4 regions of the Clostridium taeniosporum genome follow, and region 4 is predicted to be linked to each of the others. Evidence: riboswitches for the same ligand, from Rfam matches in the RefSeq annotation. Region 4 holds a riboswitch; each other region holds the start of a gene.
The links. Region 4 has a riboswitch for S-adenosylmethionine ahead of metF (methylenetetrahydrofolate reductase [NAD(P)H]). Riboswitches for the same ligand answer to the same signal wherever they lie in the genome.
Positions count from the first base shown of each region.

Region 1: another riboswitch for S-adenosylmethionine. It lies ahead of BGI42_RS07475 (Na+/H+ antiporter NhaC family protein); the one in region 4 lies ahead of metF (methylenetetrahydrofolate reductase [NAD(P)H]).
Region 2: another riboswitch for S-adenosylmethionine. It lies ahead of BGI42_RS00585 (methionine ABC transporter ATP-binding protein); the one in region 4 lies ahead of metF (methylenetetrahydrofolate reductase [NAD(P)H]).
Region 3: another riboswitch for S-adenosylmethionine. It lies ahead of metK (methionine adenosyltransferase); the one in region 4 lies ahead of metF (methylenetetrahydrofolate reductase [NAD(P)H]).

Region 1 is NZ_CP017253.2:1,606,333-1,608,542, forward strand. It holds gene BGI42_RS07470 (heme NO-binding domain-containing protein) at 1-57, shown strand, start outside; SAM riboswitch class I at 452-595, shown strand; gene BGI42_RS07475 (Na+/H+ antiporter NhaC family protein) at 845-2,152, shown strand.
Region 2 is NZ_CP017253.2:137,456-139,665, reverse strand. It holds gene BGI42_RS00590 (methionine ABC transporter permease) at 1-350, opposite strand, end outside; gene BGI42_RS00585 (methionine ABC transporter ATP-binding protein) at 350-1,315, opposite strand; SAM riboswitch class I at 1,510-1,618, opposite strand; gene BGI42_RS00580 (CapA family protein) at 1,784-2,210, opposite strand, start outside.
Region 3 is NZ_CP017253.2:467,738-469,947, forward strand. It holds tRNA gene BGI42_RS02335 (tRNA-Tyr) at 1-62, shown strand, start outside; tRNA gene BGI42_RS02340 (tRNA-Val) at 69-144, shown strand; tRNA gene BGI42_RS02345 (tRNA-Thr) at 170-244, shown strand; tRNA gene BGI42_RS02350 (tRNA-Tyr) at 250-334, shown strand; SAM riboswitch class I at 518-624, shown strand; gene metK (methionine adenosyltransferase) at 931-2,106, shown strand.
Region 4 is NZ_CP017253.2:2,383,487-2,385,696, reverse strand. It holds gene BGI42_RS10950 (MraY family glycosyltransferase) at 1-615, shown strand, start outside; SAM riboswitch class I at 696-797, shown strand; gene metF (methylenetetrahydrofolate reductase [NAD(P)H]) at 1,067-1,945, shown strand; gene BGI42_RS10940 (S-ribosylhomocysteine lyase) at 1,967-2,210, shown strand, end outside.

The sequences.
Region 1 (2,210 bases), 780 kb from region 4:
GATTTTAAAGGAATTACTGAGACATTTAAGAATGATTTAGAAAAATATAAAATTTAATAAACATAGATTGATTAAAAATATTCTCCATTATAATAAGGAATTAGTTTTATTTTTTAAATTTAGTTATTATAATGGAGAATTTATTATTGTATAAATACCTTATTATAATAAACGTTAATGCAACATACCTTTAATTTCAAAATCACAAAATATACAAATAAAAACAAAAATTAAAATAACACAAAAAATGATGAATAAAAAAATTTTAAAGTTGATATAATTAATGTAAATATTAAAATTTTAAAATTGTTAGAAAAATACAATATTTTTTCATAAAAACACTTTAAATTTAATAATAATATATAAAATTATAAATTAAATAATAGTTTTATTAATATTTAGTATTGACATATAATCATTATATTGTTAAAATTATAATTGAAAAAAAGAATACTTATCAAGAGTGGTGGAGGGACTGGCCCTATGAAGCCCAGCAACCTACTTTTAAGGTTAATTAATGTGTAAATGCACAAAGTTTACTTTAAATGTGTGGTGCCAAATCCCGTTAGATAAGAAGTCTAATATAGTATGAGAATATTTAAAGCTTCACTATTGGGTGGAAGCTTTTATTTTTTTATTCTTTTATAATAAATTAAAATTTTGGATAACTTAAATAAATAATAGAAATTATAATTTAAACAAAAAAATTGTACAAGAATAAAAAATAATATATTCAGTTGATGGATTTATATATGTAGAAATTCTATATAAATCTAAATCTCCATCTATTGCCTAAGGATTTCTTTTATCAAAAGTTTCAAATGACAAAAGGAGGAAATAGTTTATGAAGAAAAAAGCAAGTATAAAATCTTTATTACCATTATTAGTATTTTTAATAGTATATGTAGGAGTATCAATACTCGCAGGTGATATGTATGCTGTATCTGTAATTATTCCATTTTCAGCAGCATCAGTAGTTGCTTTAGCTATGAATAGAGAAAAAAAATTAAATGAAAAATTGGAGATATTTTGTAAAGGGTCAGGACACAGCAATGTAATATTGATGATATTAATATTCATATTGGCAGGAGCATTTGCCCAAGTAGCTAAGGATATGGGAGCAGTAGATTCTACTGTAAATCTAGGTCTATCAATTTTACCAACTAATTTATTAACAGTAGGTTTATTTTTAATAGCATGTTTTATAGCACTTTCTGTTGGAACTTCAATGGGAACAATAGTCGCATTAGTACCAATTGCTGTTGGTATAGCAGATAAAACAGGCGTATTAGTTGCCTTATCGGTTGGTGCAGTAGTTAGTGGAGCTATGTTTGGAGATAACTTATCAATAATTTCTGATACTACTATAGCAGCAACAAGAACTCAAGGTTGTGAAATGAGAGATAAGTTTAAAATGAACTTTAAAATAGTGGTTCCTGCTGCAATATTAACAGCAATAATATTTGGAATATTAACAAGAAATGCTGCTACAGCAGGTGTAGAAGAATTACAGTATAGTTTAGCAAAAATAATTCCATATATTGTAGTAATAGCATCAGCGTTAATAGGATTAAATGTTGTGGTAGTTTTATTTGTAGGAATAATAATTGCTGCAGTTATTGGATTTATTTATGGTAGTTTTGATGTGGTTGGATTATGTAGTTCAATATCTACTGGAATATCAGGAATGAGTGAATTAATAATTATATCATTATTAATAGCAGGAACAATTGCTTTAATTAAAGAAAATGGTGGAATTGAGTATATATTAAATAAAGGATTAAAAAGATTTAAGAATAAAAGAAATGCAGAACTTGGAATAGCAACTTTAGTAAGTTTAGTTGATGTATGTACTGCTAACAATACTATAGCAATAGTAACAGTTGGTCCAATAGCTAAAAATATTTCTGATGAATTTGATTTAGAACCAAAAAGAGTTGCAGGAATAATGGATATGTTTTCTTGTGTATTCCAAGGAATAATTCCATATGGAGCTCAATTAATTTCAGCAGCTGGATTAGCAGCAATATCACCTTTTGCTATAATGCAATATTTATTTTACCCTTATTTAATGGGCATATGTGCTTTAATATCAATATTTATATATCATAGCAACAAGATGCAAAAATTAAGATCTAAAAAAGCAGCATAAATAAATAGAGATGGGGCTGTTGCGAAATGGTTAAATTTTAATCATGAGCGACGCTCCT
Region 2 (2,210 bases), 1.0 Mb from region 4:
TCTATTACTCCTTTATCAACTTCTCTTAATGCAGATTCTATAATTCTTGAAACAAAAGGTGCTGCTGCAATCGTAAGTGGTACTATAGCAGCTAGTGTACCAGTAGATTTACCAACTAATAACTTGGTTAATGGCATAATTATTACCATTAATATCACAAATGGAAAACTTCTTAGTGTATTTACTATAAAATCTAAAATGGAATATATAAATTTATTTGGTTTTAAACCATCATCTGAAGTAATGGTAAGAATCATTGCTGGAATAAAACCTAATATAACTGAAAATATTGTAGAGGCTAAAACCATTATTAATGTTTGATTTAAAGCTATTATTATAATTTCTTGCATTATTTAATCACCTCCAACAAAATTTTCTTATTCTCTAAGTATTTAATTACTCTATCCTTATCACATTCATTTATATTTATAACTATTCCACCTAGAATCATATCTCTAAATTTTTCTAATTTTCCAGATACAATAGAAAAATCTATATTAAGTTCTCTTGCCATCTTTGTTATAACAGCATTCTCTGAAAAATTATTAGAAAAAAATATTTTTATGTTCGCTCCATTTTGAGGTAATATATTTTCATCATCTTCTCCAAGAAACTTCTTTAAAGATGATTTAGGTTTTAAAAATAATTCCTCACATTTACCTTGAGATTTTATATTTCCACCTTCAAGCAATGTAACTCTTTCACAGATTTCTTTTACTACTTCCATTTGATGAGTAACAATAACTATTGTTATACCCAGTTCCTGATTTATTTTTAAAAGTAATGATAGTATATCTTTGGTAGTCTTAGGATCTAATGCTGAAGTTGCTTCATCACATAATAATATTTTAGGCTCTAATGCTAATGCTCTTGCAATAGCTACTCTTTGCTTTTGACCTCCACTTAATTCAGATGGTTTAGAATTTATTTTTTCTTCTAAACCTACTAACTTAAGAAGTCCCATAACTTTAGACTTAATGTGGTTTTTATTATATTTCCATATTTCTAATGGAAAAGCTACATTATCAAAAACATTTTTTCTTTGTATAAGATTGAAGTTTTGAAAAATCATCCCCAAGTTTCTTCTAAAACTTCTTAAATCTTTGCCTTTTAAATTAGAGACATCATTCCCCATTACTTTTAAAAAACCGTTGTTGTATGATTCAAGACCATTAATACACCTAAGTAATGTAGATTTTCCTGCTCCACTATGTCCAATTATTCCATAAATCTCTCCTTCTTTTATGCTTATTGAAATATTGCTTAATACTCTTATTTCCTCAAAATTTTTTTCTAAATTACTAACTTCTATCATTAGATACCACCCCTTTACACATTTTATTGCTAAATTAAAATATATTTTTTATTTTTTGCCTATTGATGATTGTTTGCAAACTAAATTGTAAATTAAATTATGCATAAATTTTAACTTTGTTATAAATTTTATAAATAATAAATAAAGCGCCAGAGAATAAATCTCTAGCGCTTAATATACTAAATAAATTTACCCTCTCATCTATCAACTATATACGTTGCAGGATTTAGCACCATAAATGATAATTAATCATTTGGTTGCCGGGTTTCATAGGGCCAGTCCCTCCACCACTCTTGATAAGATATAACAAATATTAATTTTTAATTTATGTTTTAAATTATAATTTCATAATTTAAATTTGTCAATAATATTTTATATTAATTAAAAATATTATATATTTTCTTATATAAATTTAATGAATTTCAAATAACTAAAAATGTTTCATTGGCCTATTTAAATATTTTTCAATTAATCATCTATGATAAAAAATTCATCTATTATTTTATTATTTAATGTTGGTGAAAGTTCATTTAAAAGTTTTAATATTTCTTCTTTATTACTTTTTGCAATAGTTGGAACATAATCATTTTTATCATTTCTAGAAGATATCATAGTAGGAATAACTTTATATTCCATATTATTCAATTCATTGTTTTCTAAATTACATTTTATTTGTAAAATAAAAGTTCTTTTATCTTTAGGATTAAAATTTCCACCAAAACAAAAATTCCCCATAGAATAAGCAATTAGTTTTCCTTTATAATTTTCCATTGTTTGAATAACATGAGGATGAGATCCAATTACTGCATCAGCTCCACTATCTATTGTAAATCTAGCTAATTCTACTTGATTTCTCCCAGCTTCATATTCACTTTCAGATCCCCAATGAAAATAA
Region 3 (2,210 bases), 1.3 Mb from region 4:
GGGGGCAGACTGTAAATCTGTTACGTTTCGTTTCGATGGTTCGAATCCATCTTCCTCCACCAATTAATGGGCGCATAGCTCAGCTGGGAGAGCATCTGCCTTACAAGCAGAGGGTCACAGGTTCGAGCCCTGTTGTGCCCACCATTAATTTAAAAAAATAAATATTTATGCTGGCATGGCTCAACGGTAGAGCAGCTGACTTGTAATCAGCAGGTTGTAGGTTCGATTCCTATTGCCAGCTCCAAATCTGGAGGAATTCCCGAGTGGCCAAAGGGGGCAGACTGTAAATCTGTTACGTTTCGTTTCGATGGTTCGAATCCATCTTCCTCCACCAAAAAAGAATAAACTTTAGTTTATTCTTTTTTTATTTACATTAGATTTTTAATTAATAGAAATTAGAATAATTATAATTAATTATCTTCTTCTAAATACAAATTAAAATATTTTAGTAATAAAAATTATTGTTGACTAAGTATATATGATATGCTAGAATACCTATGAAAATTAAATTAATATACTCTTATCGAGAGAGGTGGAGGGAAAGGGCCCTATGAAACCCGGCAACCTGTTTACACAAGGTGCCAATTCCTGTAGATTTATTAATCATAATCTACAAGATAAGAAAAGGATTATTGAATTAGTACTCTTCTTATCGAAGAGTTTTTTTGTTATTTAGGAATTCATATTTCTAAATAATATGTGGATAATTTAGATTATATTTTGTTTGAAGATTAAGAAATAAATCAAAAAAATAATCATATGTCGCATCATTAGTTTTGAATTGGATTTGGAAATGATGAATGACTAAAAAATCAATGATTAACAGTCGTTTGCGATTTTGTTATTTTTCAATAATTTTATATTATTTATAGTTTTGTGTATGAATTTAAGAAAATATTACGATAAAGAGTAGAATGAAGGGAGAAAGAAATGAGAAGATTATTTACATCAGAATCAGTTACAGAAGGGCATCCAGATAAAATGTGTGACCAAATTTCCGATGCTATTTTAGATTCTATCTTAGAAAAAGATCCAAATGCAAGAGTTGCTTGTGAAACATGTACTACTACAGGATTAGTTATGGTAATGGGAGAAATATCAACTAATTGTTATGTTGACATTCCAAAAGTTGTTAGAGAAACAGTTAGAGAAATAGGATATGATAGAGCTAAATATGGTTTTGACTGTGATACTTGTGCAGTTATGACTACAATAGATGAACAATCATCAGATATAGCTATGGGAGTTGATGAAGCTCTTGAATCTAGAAAAGGTGAAAAAGATGATGTAGAAGCAGTAGGTGCAGGGGACCAAGGTATGATGTTTGGTTTTGCTACTAATGAAACAGAAGCATATATGCCATTACCTATCCACATGGCTCATAAATTATCTAGAAGACTTACAGAGGTAAGAAAGAATGGTACTTTAGGTTATTTAAGACCAGATGGAAAAACACAAGTTACTGTTGAATATGAAAATAATAAACCAAAAAGAATAGATACGATAGTTATTTCAACTCAACATGGCGAAGAAGTGTCATTAGAAACAATAGAAAAAGATATAAAAGAACATGTAATAAATGCAGTAGTTCCAGCTGAATTATTAGATTCAGAAACTAGATATTTTATAAATCCAACTGGAAGATTCGTTGTAGGTGGACCACAAGGAGATTCAGGATTAACAGGAAGAAAAATAATAGTTGATACGTACGGTGGATATGGAAGACACGGTGGTGGAGCATTCTCTGGAAAAGATTCAACTAAGGTTGATAGATCAGCAGCTTATGCAGCAAGATGGGTAGCTAAAAACTTAGTTGCAGCAGGTGTTGCAGATAAATTAGAAATACAATTAGCTTATGCTATAGGAGTTGCAAAACCAGTTTCTATTGAAATTGATACTTTTGGAACAGGAAAAATGCCAGAAAATAAGGTTGTTGAAATTGTAGAAAAAGTATTTGATTTAAGACCAGGTGCTATAATAAGAGATTTAGATTTAAGAAAACCTATATTTAAGCAAACAGCTGCTTATGGTCATTTTGGAAGAACTGATCTTGATTTACCATGGGAAAGATTAAATAAAGTAGAAGAAATAAAAAAATACATCTAAAAGTTAATATAATTTTAGATAATTAATAAAAACTTATTTTGCTCCTAATATATTAGATAGCAGAATAAGTTTTTTGTTCTTTAGTTAAAACATATATAATATTA
Region 4 (2,210 bases):
CTTGTTTTTAAAGCAGGAATAGCATTTTTGGGATTTACTAATCCATTCACTGGGGAATTTATAGCGCTAAGTAAGACTATACAGTTTTTATTAACGATTACTTGGATATTTGGAGTTACAACTGTAATAAACTGGTCTGATGGTATGGATGGGTTGGCAGGGGGAATTTCTCTTATTTCATCCATAACTTTTTTTATTGCTGCAATAGTATTAAATCAGCAAGTATCAGCTGAAACATCCATAATACTTTTAGGATCTATAGTAGGATTTTTATTTTATAACAGATATCCTGCAAAAGTATTTATGGGAGATTCTGGTGCTAATTTTTTAGGATTCATGTTAAGTGTTATAGCATTAGATGGTGCATTTAAACAAGCTACTGTATTAAGTTTGTTTATTCCTATTTTAGCATTAGCTGTACCAATATTTGATAATTTATTTGTTATTTTTAAAAGATTTTCAGAAGGAAAACCTGTTTATCAAGCAGATAGAAGTCAGATACATTTTAGGCTTGAAGAAAAAGGGTTCACACCTAAACAAGTTGTAAATTACATAATGATAATAAGTTCTGTTTTTAGTTTAATATCTATTGTACTTTTATTGATTAAAACTTAACAATAAAAGTAAAAATAGAAAAAATTTATTTGAAATAAAACTTTACAAAGCAATTATATTACTATATAATTAGAAATAATTTCTTATCAAGAGTGGTGGAGGGACTGGCCCGATGAAACCCGGCAACCAATATAATTTATATATGGTGCTAAATCCTGCAGTAAGTGACTGATAGATAAGGGTAATTTTATTTAGTGTAGAAGTTTATTATGCCTAAAGGAAATATCCTTTAGGCATTTTTTTATTATTTGGGAAATTATATCATTGAAAGATCCGTGGATAACTTATAAAATACTGTATTTTAAAGATATTAGGAATATCCCTAAAGAATAAAAAATAATCATATGTAGCATCATTATTATTACTGAATTACGTTTGAAAAGGGTGCATGGCTAAAAAAATCGACTCTTTACAGTCGCTTAGCGATTTTTTATAAAAAGGGGGCAAAAAAATGAATATTAAAAATTTATTCAGAGATAAAAAGGCGGTTTTTTCATTTGAAATTTTTCCACCTAAAACAACATCATCCATACAAACTATTTATAACACATTAGAAGATTTGAAGGGATTAAGTCCAGATTATATAAGCGTTACCTATGGGGCAGGTGGAAGCGTTAAAAATAGTAAGACTATTGAATTATCTTCTTTAATAAAGAATAAATATGGAATTGAAGCAGTATCACATTTAACTTGTATTAATTTAGATAAGAAAGATGTAAAATATTATTTAAGAGAGTTTGAAAAAAACAATATAGAAAATATACTTGCATTAAGAGGAGATATTGATATAGGAAGCAAAATTATAGGAGAGTTAGATCATGCTAATGAATTAATTAAGTATATAAATGATAATGGGAATTTTAATATAGCAGCAGCCTGTTATCCAGAAGGTCATATAGAGCATAAAGGACTTTATAGAGAAATTGAAAGTATGAAAAGGAAAGAATATTCAGGAGCATCTTATTTTATATCTCAGTTGTTTTTTGATAACAATTTGTATTATAATTTTCAAGACGAGGTTCGTGCTGCTAATATAAATTTGCCAATTGAAGCTGGTATTATGCCTGTAACAAATAAAAAACAAATTGAAAGAATTTTATCTTTAAGTGGAGCATCGTTTCCTAATAAATTCAAAAAAATAATAGATAAATACGAGCATAATCCAGAAGCATTAAGAGATGCAGGAATTGCTTATGCAGTAGAACAAATTGTGGATTTAATTTCTACAGGTGTGGATGGAATTCATTTGTATATAATGAATAATCCATATATAGCTCAAAAAATAACTAAAAGTATAGAAAGTATTTTATTAACAGTAAACAAAATTTAATTTATTTAGGAGGATATAATAATGGAAAAAGTAGAAAGTTTTGAATTAGATCATAGAAAGGTTAAAGCACCATATATAAGAAGATGCTGCTTACTTGATGGAGAGCATGGAGATAAGGTTACAAAGTTTGATATAAGATTTCTTCAACCTAATAAAGAACAATTTGGAACAGCAGCAATGCATGGTCTTGAACATTTATTAGCACATGAACTTAGATCAAAATTAGAAGGAATAATTGATTTATCACCAATGGGTTGCAGAACAG